DNA from 2 places in the Defluviitalea raffinosedens genome. Region 1 is predicted to be linked to the other one. Evidence: a T-box and tRNA genes for the amino acid it is inferred to sense, from the RefSeq annotation. Region 1 holds a T-box; the other holds one or more tRNA genes.

Region 1 (5,903 bases):
AGGATCAGAGATACATTTGGGTGATTCATTAAAGATTGAGTAGCTTCAACAGATGGGTGTTCAATCCATTGAATGCAATATTCTGGAGCTCCTGCTTTGATTGCTGCTTCACGAACGATTCTTGCAGCTTCAGCGGAGCATTTTTGTGCAGAGGGGTGGAATGCAAAAATGATGGGATTTCTTGTTTTTGCTGCAATAATGGATTTAAAAAGGGTTGTTGAAGTAGGGTTGGTTACTGGAGTTACTCCTGCAACGATTCCTACAGGCTCAGCAACTTCCATGTAATCTTCCTCTTCATTTTCTTCAATAACACCAACAGTTTTTTCATATTTTATGCTGTGGTAAATATACTCTGTTGCAAAAATATTTTTAGTGATCTTATCTTCATAGATACCTCTGCCGGTTTCTTCTACTGCCAGTTTAGCCAAATACATATGTTGATCAAGTCCTGCCAATGCCATGGCTTTAACAATGCGGTCAACAGTTTCCTGATCTAAATTCATATATTCATCTAAAGCTTTTTGCGCGTTCTTAACAAGTGTATCAATCATAGAAGTTACATTCACTTCAACGTTATTTTTGTTTTTCTTTTCTTCCATACCATAACCTCCTTAGAATAGTGTGTTAAATAATTAACAATATTATTAAAATAAAAAGAAAGTTTGTTATTTATTAAACTTTCGACCCTATAATATCATAGAAATCTACATATTGTCAATTAAAATCCAAAAAAATATCTCACATAAAAATAGGGCAAAAAGCCTGCAAATTGTAAGATTTGATCATGTATACAGTATGCAAATTGTATATTTTTAACAATAAAATACTTAAAAAAAGAATGACAAAAATTTAACAATTCGTCATAAAAAAATTTAATATCTCCTTTAAGAAGACAATAAATCCTCAATCATGACATCTAAATATTCATCCTTTGTTAAATCTATATATTCACCATTTTCTAATTCTATTAAAGGACGGGTTGGTTTGTTTGGATACAGATATATGATTTTACCTTTTTCATTGGTGTTTAAAACCACTGTACATCCTATGTAAAAAGTAGAAATATTATTTAAAAATGTTGATGAAATATCGGGATCAATATTTGAATAGCTTTCTCTGGAAATTCTTTCAGCAGCTTGGAAAGGAGAGATCTTTCTATGATAGACTCTGTCAGAAGTAAGAGCATCATAAATATCGGCTATGCTAATAATTTTAGCAAAAAAATGAATTTGATTGCCTACAAGACCTAAAGGGTAGCCTGTTCCATTAATCTTTTCGTGATGCATTAAAACCCCATAGGCCACATCAGGGCTGATCCCTATTATATTTTTGACTATTTCATATCCGTAAGCAGGATGCTGTTTCATGATTTCATATTCTTCAGGAGTCAATTTACCGGGTTTATTCAATATTTCAGGGGGAATTTTATATTTTCCGATATCGTGAAAGAGGGCACTATAGGCTAATTGATTTAAATCTTTATCACAAAGTCCCAGCCATTTCCCCAAAGTGGTGGCAAGAAGACATACATTAATAGAATGGGTATAAGTATAATCATCAAAGTTTTTAATAAGATTTAAGCAATAAAGAATATTATTTTTTGCAAAAGCCTGTTCTAAAAGTCTATGGATAACATTGCGTACAGTTCGAATTTTTAATGTTTTTCCAAGCCTTATATCATGAGAGATTTGGGACATGATTTTAATGGCTTCTTCGTAATAATTAATATATGCCATTTCGTCAAACATTACATTATTTGGAGATGTATAGCTATATTCTTCTTCCATAGCTTTTTTTATATATACATACTCAACATGGAATTCTGCCAATTTGTCAATCAAATGCTGATCCAGAACATGACCTTTTTTAAGAAGAATATTTCCAAAAAAATGATCTATATCTTCTCCAAGAATCATTCCAGGTTCTAACATCTCCACTGGAACCTTTATAATACGTTCCATGATAACCCCTCCCTCAGTCACCCTATTCATATTGTATATAATACCTGATTCAAAGTAAAGAAAAATCAAAATAAAAAAAGACCTGGGCTTCAGGGGGGAGAAGCACCAGGTTGAGGGGGGATTTAGCGATGTACCTTACATTGGGTACACTTTAAGGATAACCACTTACATTAAGTTTTATACATAAAATTTATACGTTGAAAAAAATTTTTTATATGCTATAATAAAATCAATTTAAGAATGAAAAAATAGTGATGAGGAAAGAATAGTTTTATCATTCTAATACAGAGAGTCGGTGGTAGGTGGAAACCGATTTAGAATATAAAACGATCCACTTTCTTAGCTGCTGATGATAAATCAGAAGGGTTGTGACCTTTATCTCACTTAAGAGAGGTTATATATTATTCTTAATGTATAACAAAAAAGGTGGCAACGCGAGACAGCTCTCGTCCTTTAATTAGGACGGGGGCTTTTAAATTTAAAAGGAGGTATAAAGATGTTAGATGTTAAACTGCTTAGAAACAATTTTGAAGAAGTAAAAGAAGCTCTAAAATTTAGAAAAGAAGATTTTAATCTGGATGACTTTTTGGTACTGGATGAAAAAAGAAGAGCAATTCTTCAGGAGGTGGAACAGCTTAAAAGCAAGCAAAATGCTGTTTCAAAGCAAGTTCCAATCCTTAAAAAAGAAGGAAAAGATGTTTCTAAAATTCTAGAAGAAATGAAAGAATTGTCTGGTAAGATCAAAGAATTAGATGGGGAATTAAAAGAAGTAGATGAAAAATTAGAAAATCTGCTTTTAACCATTCCAAACATCCCACATCCTTCTGTTCCCATGGGAGACAGTGACGAGGATAATGTAGAAGTTCGTAAATTCGGAACTCCAAGACAATTTGAATTTGAGCCAAAGCCTCACTGGGAATTAGGAGAAAATCTAGATATATTAGATTTTGCAACTGCAGCCAAAATTACAGGGGCAAGATTTACAGTTTATAAGGGGCTTGGCGCAAGACTTGAACGAGCACTTATGAATTTTATGCTCGATGTTCATACAGAAAAACACGGATATGAAGAAGTATTCCCTCCTTTTATGGTACACAGAAGAAGTATGATTGGAACAGGTCAGCTGCCAAAGTTTGAAGAAGACGCATTCAAAGTAGAAAACACAGATTACTTCCTTGTGCCAACGGCTGAAGTACCTGTAACGAATATGTACAGAGATCAAATTTTAGATGGTTCCAAACTTCCAATTAAGCACTGCGCATATACGGCTTGCTTCAGAGCGGAAGCTGGATCTGCCGGAAGAGACACCAGAGGTGTTATTCGCCAACATCAGTTTAATAAAGTAGAACTGGTTAAGTTTACAAAGCCTGAAGATTCTTATGAAGAATTAGAAAAGCTCACAAGAGATGCAGAAGAAATCCTTCAATTATTAGAAATTCCCTATAGGGTAGTAAAGATATGTATAGGAGATCTTGGCTTTACAGCGGCTATGAAATACGATATAGAAGTATGGATGCCCAGCTATAATCGATATGTAGAAATATCCAGCTGCAGTAATTTTGAAAGCTTTCAGGCAAGAAGAGCCAATATAAAATATAAAGATAAGGCAGAAGACAAGGCGCAGTTTGTTCATACCTTAAATGGAAGTGGTGTTGCAATCGGAAGAACTACCGCAGCCATCTTAGAAAACTTCCAGCAGGAAGATGGAAGTATCATCATTCCTAAGGCCTTAAGACCTTATATGGGTAATGTGGAAAAAATCGCAAAAAAATAAAGAGCATTTGCTCTTTATTTTTTTTCTGAAGGAAATAATGCATTCATAACTTTAATGACGTCTTCATCGACAACTTTATAGGTAATTTCCAGTCCACATCTTACCCCTTCTATAATACCTGCAGCTTTTAATTTGGATATATGTTGAGATACAGTGGATTGAGGAAGACCAATACAATTTTGCATATAGGATACATTGCATCCGCCGTTTTCCAAAAGTCCTTTTACGATACAAAGTCTTGCCGGATGACCGAGAGCTTTCAGGATTTCTGCCGTTTTTTCTAAGGATTTTATGTCCATAAGTTCACCCCAATATTTGTTTCAATATTATAATATTATGATAACATATATAAGTCAATATAATACATGAATTTTTAGGGGATTTGTGGAAGCCGTTGACAAGAGAAAATCAGTATGCTATACTTTGTACCAGAAGTCATGGAGAAGTACTCAAGTGGCTGAAGAGGTGCCCCTGCTAAGGGCATAGGTCGAGTAATCGGCGCGAGGGTTCAAATCCCTCCTTCTCCGTCCAAACTCTACATTTAATGTAGAGTTTTTTTTTATGCCTTTTAGTTTTAATTTAAAATTTTTTGATATTTGAATGAAAATAGTTGAAAAATTGAAGGTTGATTGTTATACTATAGTATAATATTCAAAAAAACCTATTTAAGTAAACAAAGGTATAAAAAAGGTATAAAAATGGAGGGAGAAAGATGGAAGATGTTTTAATGGAATATTTGACTCAGATTATTACCAATATTTCTGAGAATCAAAGTTCTATTTTAAGAGAAGGACACCTGAATTATAAACTATCTCCAAATGAAATGCGAATTATAGAAATAGTAGGCAGCAGCCAAAAGCCTAAAATGATGAAAGATATCGCAGAAATTATGTCTATGACTAAAGGCGGAATGACTTTTTTAATTGATAAACTAGAAAAAAAGGGAATCGTAAGAAGAAAGCAGAATGATTTTGACAGAAGAGTTCTACATATTGAATTAACAGAAGAAGGGCAAAGAATTTACAAAGAATATAATAGAAGTAAATATGCTGTTTTATATAAATGGGTAGAAGATATGAATGATTCAACGAAGAAAATTATGACAGAAGAATTTCATAAAGTATTAAAAATGGTAGAGTAAGAAGAACATTTTAAAATCATGAATATAACGTGATAAAACCATCCAAACTATGTTTGAATGGAGGTGGTTTTATGACAAGTAAAAAATATTCTGCTGATCTTGATTCCAAGAATACTGATTTGAAGACTAAAAACAAGACAAACACAGAATTTACCGATATTGCGAACAATAAGGCAAATAAAGGACATCAATCGAATACAAAAATGAATTTTGCTGAAAACTTTAATCCGGATGATTTTGAATAATGAATAATATAATAAAGAAATAAAAGAGGTAAAGTTTTATTGCTTTACCTTTTTTATTTCTTTATTATTAAAAAAATTGACAGATTTCATTTTAAATTATAGAATTAAAATTATTCCCAAAGGATAAAATAACAGCAGAACATTAGGAGAGGATGGAAGTAATGAGATCACTTGTAGACAGCTTTTCCCTACGAGAAATCAATTATGCCAAAACGAGATTAAACATTTTACAAGTGGTGATGGAAAGGATTTCAGTAAAGGATTTTAATGAGATTACGGTGGATGAAATTTGTCGATTTGCAGAAATATCCAGGGGAACTTTTTTTAATCACTTTGCTACCAAAAGCCATATTTTTAAATATTATATAAAATTATGGGGCGTTCATTTGAGACTTGAGATGGAAGAAAAGTCTTTTATTAATAAAACTGCTAAGGAGAAAATTAAGTTTGTATATCATAAGATCGTTGAAGAAAATGAAAAATATCCTAGCCTTTTTAGTAGTTATTTAAAAGAAGCTATAGAATTTGACAATGAAATCAAATTAACCGGTGCCGAGATTGCCTACCAATTCCCTAATATAAGTCATGCCCCATCCAGAGTGGAAGAATTAAATGAATTTTCTCTGGGAAAAGTTTTAGAAACTCTTTTAAAGGAAGGTATTGAAAAAAAGGAATTCAGTAAAGACATCAATTTAGAATATACCCTCTTACTTTTGATTTCTATGATTTTTAGTACTGTCATAGCAGATAAATATATGCCCAGACATAATGATTTACATGAT
Region 2 (5,903 bases), on a different contig from region 1:
CTCCGATGACGAAAATAGTGACGGTTTGACCTATGTATTGCTTTAAAATTTCGGTGAAAAGAAATTTAGCCTCACTATTGAAGAATGGAGGAGACTTTTCTTCTGGGGAAGTTTGATTTATGTTTCTTAATAAATAAAGCATATAAAATATTTTCCACATAGCATCCTTCCTCTCATTGAATACAATAACAGGTATCCGGGGACAGGCCCCGGAACGAATAATATGACTTATCGAGTAGATCCTTTTCGTATATCCAGTCTCACTTTATCATAAGGTTCTTTACTGGCAGCTTTGATAGGAGAATACACATGCATATCAAAGATTATATGATCTGAGTTTTCTAAATTTTGGCCATCATATGAAACAATGTCGTAGCCGATTACATTATATAATGAATAGGGTTGCAGAGTTCCTCTCTGATCAATATAATTGAGTTCAATCTTTTCAATCTTGGAATCTATGGGTGATGACCACAGGGGTCTGAATCCTACGCCTACAACTCTTCCGGATGCTCTTAAAGCAGCATTTTGATTCGGGATACATTGCATATGGCAACCTTGCATTACAAATTGAGTTAAAATTGATTTTAACTTTTCAATTTCTTGAAGATTCAAGTTGTTTCCACCTCCAAAAGGAAAACATCATATTGTATTGTATGTTTTTAAATCACATATAGTTCCAATATATGTAAAAAGGTAGCTCTTTTTAAGAACTACCTTTTTGGCAAGATTAAACGGCGTTATGAACGAAGGAAACAATATTTGCGATCGGAATATCTGTAACAGATCCAACTGTATAAACAGGATATCCATCCCATCCACCAGCAGATACAGCACCGATTTCACTGGCTGGAGCAATAGGACCATAACCATATCCAGCACCATATCCACCAGCAATACCACAGTCACCGCCATAAGCACTTAAACCATAACCAACATTAAATCCAGTACATGCATTACCTAAAGAACATCCTGGAGGAGGACCTATTCTGGTAATTAATCTAACGAATACATTATTAACGCTAAGAATAACTCCTGTAAATCCTGAACCGGATTGACCGCCGCTTGATGTAAATATTGTAACTGTTTCGCCAATATGTTCAGCCAATAAAGCAGCAAAATTTCCGCTACCAATTACACCATCAGCCATATATTTGCCTCCTTTCAAAAGTCGTATATGAGGTAAGGCCGCGACCTCTACTATATACTATTATTCCTGTAAAAGAAGTGTGACTGAATTCTTTTTGATAATTACATAAGATGAAAAAAATAGAAAAATATACTACAATAAAGATGGAAACATGTCCTAAATTAGTGGATGCGCTGCTTGGCTTAAGATTATCCCTATGATATAATCATTAAAAAGTTTCAATATTAACACTTCATAGAATAGGATTCAACAAGAAAGAATAATATGATACTGAAAAGGTCGTATCAAGGTCAACTGGTCATATGAGGAGGAAATCTATGGACTTGCTTCTGAATTTTTCTAATATGAGTTATGCACAAAAATTGATTGCATATATGAGTACAGTAAAAGAATATCTTAATGAAAAAGCTATATTTAGTGATGAAACGGCTAATTTCAGAGATCCTGTTGAACCAGGAAAAGATGAACCGGTAAAAGTAAAATTAAGAACGGCAAAAAATAATGTAGATGAAGCTTTTGTCCATGTTCAAGGACAAAGATTGAAAATGGATAAATTGGTACAGGATGAGCTGTTTGATTATTATGAAGGAGTCATTCCTCCATGCCAAAGCAGTACCTCATATTTTTTTGAAATTGTAAAATATGGTATATCCTATTTTTATAACAAAAAAGGTTTAGTAAAATATATTGATCATGTTTATGATTTTAGGATTGTTCCCGATTTTCATACTCCGGATTGGGCAAAAGGAGCAGTCATGTATCAAATTTTTGTAGACAGATTTTATAATGGGGATCCAACCAATGATGTTTTGGATAACGAATATATCTACGCAGGCAAGCCCTCTGAAAAAGTGAATGATTGGTATAAATATCCTTCAGTTGATGGGATTCGTGAATTTTATGGTGGCGATCTTAAAGGAGTTATGGACAAATTACCTTACTTAAAAGATTTAGGAGTAGAAGTCATATACTTTAATCCTATTTTTGTTTCTCCGAGCAATCATAAATATGACATTCAAGATTATGATTATGTTGATCCTCATTTTGGAGTGATTGTTGAGGACGGAGGAGAAGTCTTGTCTGAGGGCAAATTTAACAATAAATATGCCACCATGTATGTTAAAAGGACTACCGATAAGAAAAATTTAGCCGCAAGCAATGAATTGATGATTAAATTGATTCAGCTGGCCCATGCTAATGGCATAAAGGTTATTTTAGACGGTGTATTCAATCATTGTGGATCTTTTAATAAATGGATGGACAGAGAAGGGTTTTATGGAGGACAACTGGGATATCCAAAAGGTGCGTATAGAGAAAAAGAAAGTTTTTATCATAATTACTTTCAGTGGTATGATTTTAACAATTGGCCCAATAACGACTGCTATCATACATGGAATGGATTTGACACCCTTCCGAAATTAAATTATGAAGGCTGCAGGGAACTATTCGACCATATTATCAGCATTGCACGCAAATGGGTATCACCTCCCTATAATGCGGATGGCTGGCGTTTGGACGTTGCTGCAGAATTAGGCTATAGTAAAGAATACAATCATTATTTTTGGAGAGAATTCAGAAAAGCTGTAAAAGAAGCGAATCCCAATGCCATTATATTGGCAGAGCATTATGGGGATTCATTTGATTGGCTTCAGGGAGATCAATGGGATACGGTTATGAATTATGATGGGTTTATGGACCCTGTATCTTATTTTTTAACGGGTATGGAAAAGCACAGTGACCATTTTAGAGGAGATTTGCTTGGAAATGCAAGAATATTTGAAGACGCCATGAGATATCATATGGCCCGATTCAATATTCAATCCCTTCAAACTGCTATGAATGAATTATCCAACCATGATCATTCAAGATTTTTAACCAGAACCAATCGTACAGTGGGACGTATTCACACTAAGGGCAGTGAAGCTGCAGCATATAATATCAATAAAGGAGTTATGAAAGCAGCAGTTGTTATTCAAATGACCTGGCCCGGAGCACCAACAATTTATTACGGAGATGAAGCAGGAGTAGTAGGGTGGACAGATCCGGATAATAGACGAACATATCCATGGGGAAGGGAAGATAATGAACTTTTAAGTTTTCATAAAGACATTATTAGAATTCATAAGAGTTATCAGGCTCTAAAAACAGGTTCTTTAGAATTTTTATTGACGGATGATTGGGTTTTAAGCTATGGTCGATGGGATCAGAATCATCATTTTGTCATTGCAATAAACATTGATGAAAAAGAAAGACAATTATCCATTCCTGTATGGAGAGTGGGTATTCGTTACAAAGATGAAATGACAAGGATACTATTTACGGATATTCATAACTATTTTACAGAAAATAAGAACTATAGAGTTGATAATGGCTATTTGACTGTTAAGATGCCTCCTTACAGCACTATGATTTTTATGAAATAAGGGCGAATAATTTTCGCCCCAAACTGTTTAAACATGGAACTTGACAATTTTCGAATTATATTATACGATATATATCGCAATTAAATTTAAGCTTGGAGGAGTATCGAAGTGGTCATAACGAGAACGACTCGAAATCGTTTGACGGCTTAAACCGTCCGTGGGTTCGAATCCCACCTCCTCCGTTTTTTTTATTTGTATAATTAATTCTAAAACGACATAAAATAACTCAAGATATACATGGATATGAGCTTACATAAAGTTACACATAGATGGGGAAATTAGAAAAGCATAATGAAGGGAGAATGGGTATGTTGAATAAATGGAAAGGAAATCATATGGATATGGATGAACTTAGAGAAATATTATCCAAGTTATCGTCTAAAAAAAGAAAAAAGAAAATAATTGCCTGCGTTTTTTTGGCAGTTACTTTAATAGCAGCTATTGGCGGAGCCATATGGTTTGTACTAAAAAGAAATCATGATGATGACGAAGACTATGATGATTATGATGATTTCGATGATGATGATTATGAGGAGTGCGATTCAGAAGAAGATTGCAATTGTACGAAAGTTATAAATGATGAAATGACAGAACTAGAAAAAGAGAAACTGTCTGAAGAATTAGAAGTAGCTATGCAAACAGAATTAGAAGACGGAAGTCAAAATGAAGAAAATCAAAGTAAACAACCCTCAGAAGAAATTCAAAATGAAGAAAATCAAAATAATGAAAATGGCAGTGATATAAACTAAAAAGACATCTACGGATGTCTTTTTTACTTTAAAAAGTTTTTTAAAACGGTATAATAGTATTAAGAGAGGTGGTTAAGATGAATAAACAAGAAGCGGATAATGCCTTTCAACATGCATGTAAATTGGGTAAAGCAAGCTATTCAGAAAATGTCTCTAAAGGGATTTCGGGATATTTACCGTCCTTAGGCGGAATTGTAAAAAACTCTGACATTGCATCGGAAATCAATTTGGGAATCGTTGAAATTCCTCTTAAAAAGATCATTGGTACATACTCGCATTCCAGAAGTATTGCTTTTGCAAGTAATTTTATGCCACTTATTTCAGGAGAATCCGAATTCAAATCCAAATGGACGGCACTTTATATTGCACATATGGAAGAAGGCATCAGAGATCCTATTAAAGTCTACGAATATTTGAATTGGTTTTATGTTGTCGAAGGAAATAAAAGAGTGAGTGTTTTAAAATATTGTGATGCTTATGGCATAGCTGCTGATGTAACACGTTTGATTCCTAAAAAAGATGAGTCTGATCCTGTAATAAAAATCTATTATGAATTTCTTGAATTTAACAAGCAAACAGGAATTAACTCCATTTGGTTTTCAAAAGAGAATGGATTTACTGAACTGGGCAAATATTTGCAGCAATATAGTCCTAATCTAACTGTTTATTCGGATAAGTATAAGCATTTTATGGGGAATATTTATCGGCCTTTCAGAGAAATATACCATAGGCTGGGGGGAGATAAGCTCAATATAACGACAGGGGATGCTTTATTGGAATATATTAAGATCTATGGTCTTCCTGATGAGATCAAAGAGGATGTGTTAAGAAATCGAATTAAAAAGTTTATGACAGAATTAGAAGCTTTATCGGAAAACCAATCCAGAGAAGTTAGAACTGATCCCATTGAAGTGCCAAAAAAGAATGTGATTTCTTCCCTGACCACTTTAATGACGTCCAGAAAAAATCTTAGAGTGGCTTTTGTATATGCAAAAACGATTAAATCTTCCGGATGGACTTATGCCCATAATTTAGGGAGACTTCATGTAGAAAACGTATTCAAGGATCAAATTACAACTACTTATTTAGAAAATGTTCCCGAAAGCAATGAAGCCTATAAGTATTTGAAAGAATTGGCTAAAGATGATTACGATATTATTTTTACCACCAGTCCAACTTATATTAATCCTACTTTAAAAGCAGCCTTGGAATTCCCGAATGTTAAGTTTTTAAATTGTTCTGAAACCCATTCTTTTAGGCATGTAAGTACTTATTTTGGAAGAATCCATGAACCGAGATTTTTAACAGGTATTATTGCTGGTTCCTTAACTAAAACAAATATTATCGGCTATGTAGCCACATACCCTATTCCAGAAGTTATTACTGGAATAAACGCCTTCGCCTTAGGAGCCAGAATGGTTAATCCTTACGTGAAAGTCAAGGTTGAATGGACCCATAAATGGGATCAGCCAGAAAAAGCTAAGAATCTTGGGATTACATTAAATAATGCCGGAGCAGATATCATTTCGCATGATGACTTGCCGGTTCCGGGAGAAGTGTCAAAGGAATATGGAGTTTATT

The links. The T-box of region 1 lies ahead of serS (serine--tRNA ligase). A T-box ahead of a tRNA ligase gene usually reads a tRNA of that ligase, here a tRNA-Ser.
Region 2: it encodes a tRNA-Ser, which carries the amino acid that the T-box ahead of serS (serine--tRNA ligase) is inferred to sense. The anticodon was not compared.

Annotation. Positions count from the first base shown of each region.
Region 1 covers NZ_JAFBEP010000010.1:41,717-47,619, reverse strand. The annotation lists gene adhE (bifunctional acetaldehyde-CoA/alcohol dehydrogenase) at 1-599, opposite strand, end outside; gene JOD07_RS08905 (HD-GYP domain-containing protein) at 885-1,961, opposite strand; T-box leader at 2,207-2,418, shown strand; gene serS (serine--tRNA ligase) at 2,458-3,735, shown strand; gene JOD07_RS08895 (ArsR/SmtB family transcription factor) at 3,750-4,034, opposite strand; tRNA gene JOD07_RS08890 (tRNA-Ser) at 4,175-4,262, shown strand; gene JOD07_RS08885 (MarR family winged helix-turn-helix transcriptional regulator) at 4,448-4,876, shown strand; gene JOD07_RS08880 (hypothetical protein) at 4,948-5,121, shown strand; gene JOD07_RS08875 (TetR/AcrR family transcriptional regulator) at 5,283-5,903, shown strand, end outside.
Region 2 covers NZ_JAFBEP010000024.1:1,457-7,359, reverse strand. The annotation lists gene JOD07_RS13380 (hypothetical protein) at 1-160, opposite strand, end outside; gene JOD07_RS13375 (hypothetical protein) at 229-615, opposite strand; gene JOD07_RS13370 (hypothetical protein) at 731-1,150, opposite strand; gene JOD07_RS13365 (glycoside hydrolase family 13 protein) at 1,468-3,573, shown strand; tRNA gene JOD07_RS13360 (tRNA-Ser) at 3,668-3,755, shown strand; gene JOD07_RS13355 (hypothetical protein) at 3,882-4,322, shown strand; gene JOD07_RS13350 (BMP family ABC transporter substrate-binding protein) at 4,400-5,903, shown strand, end outside.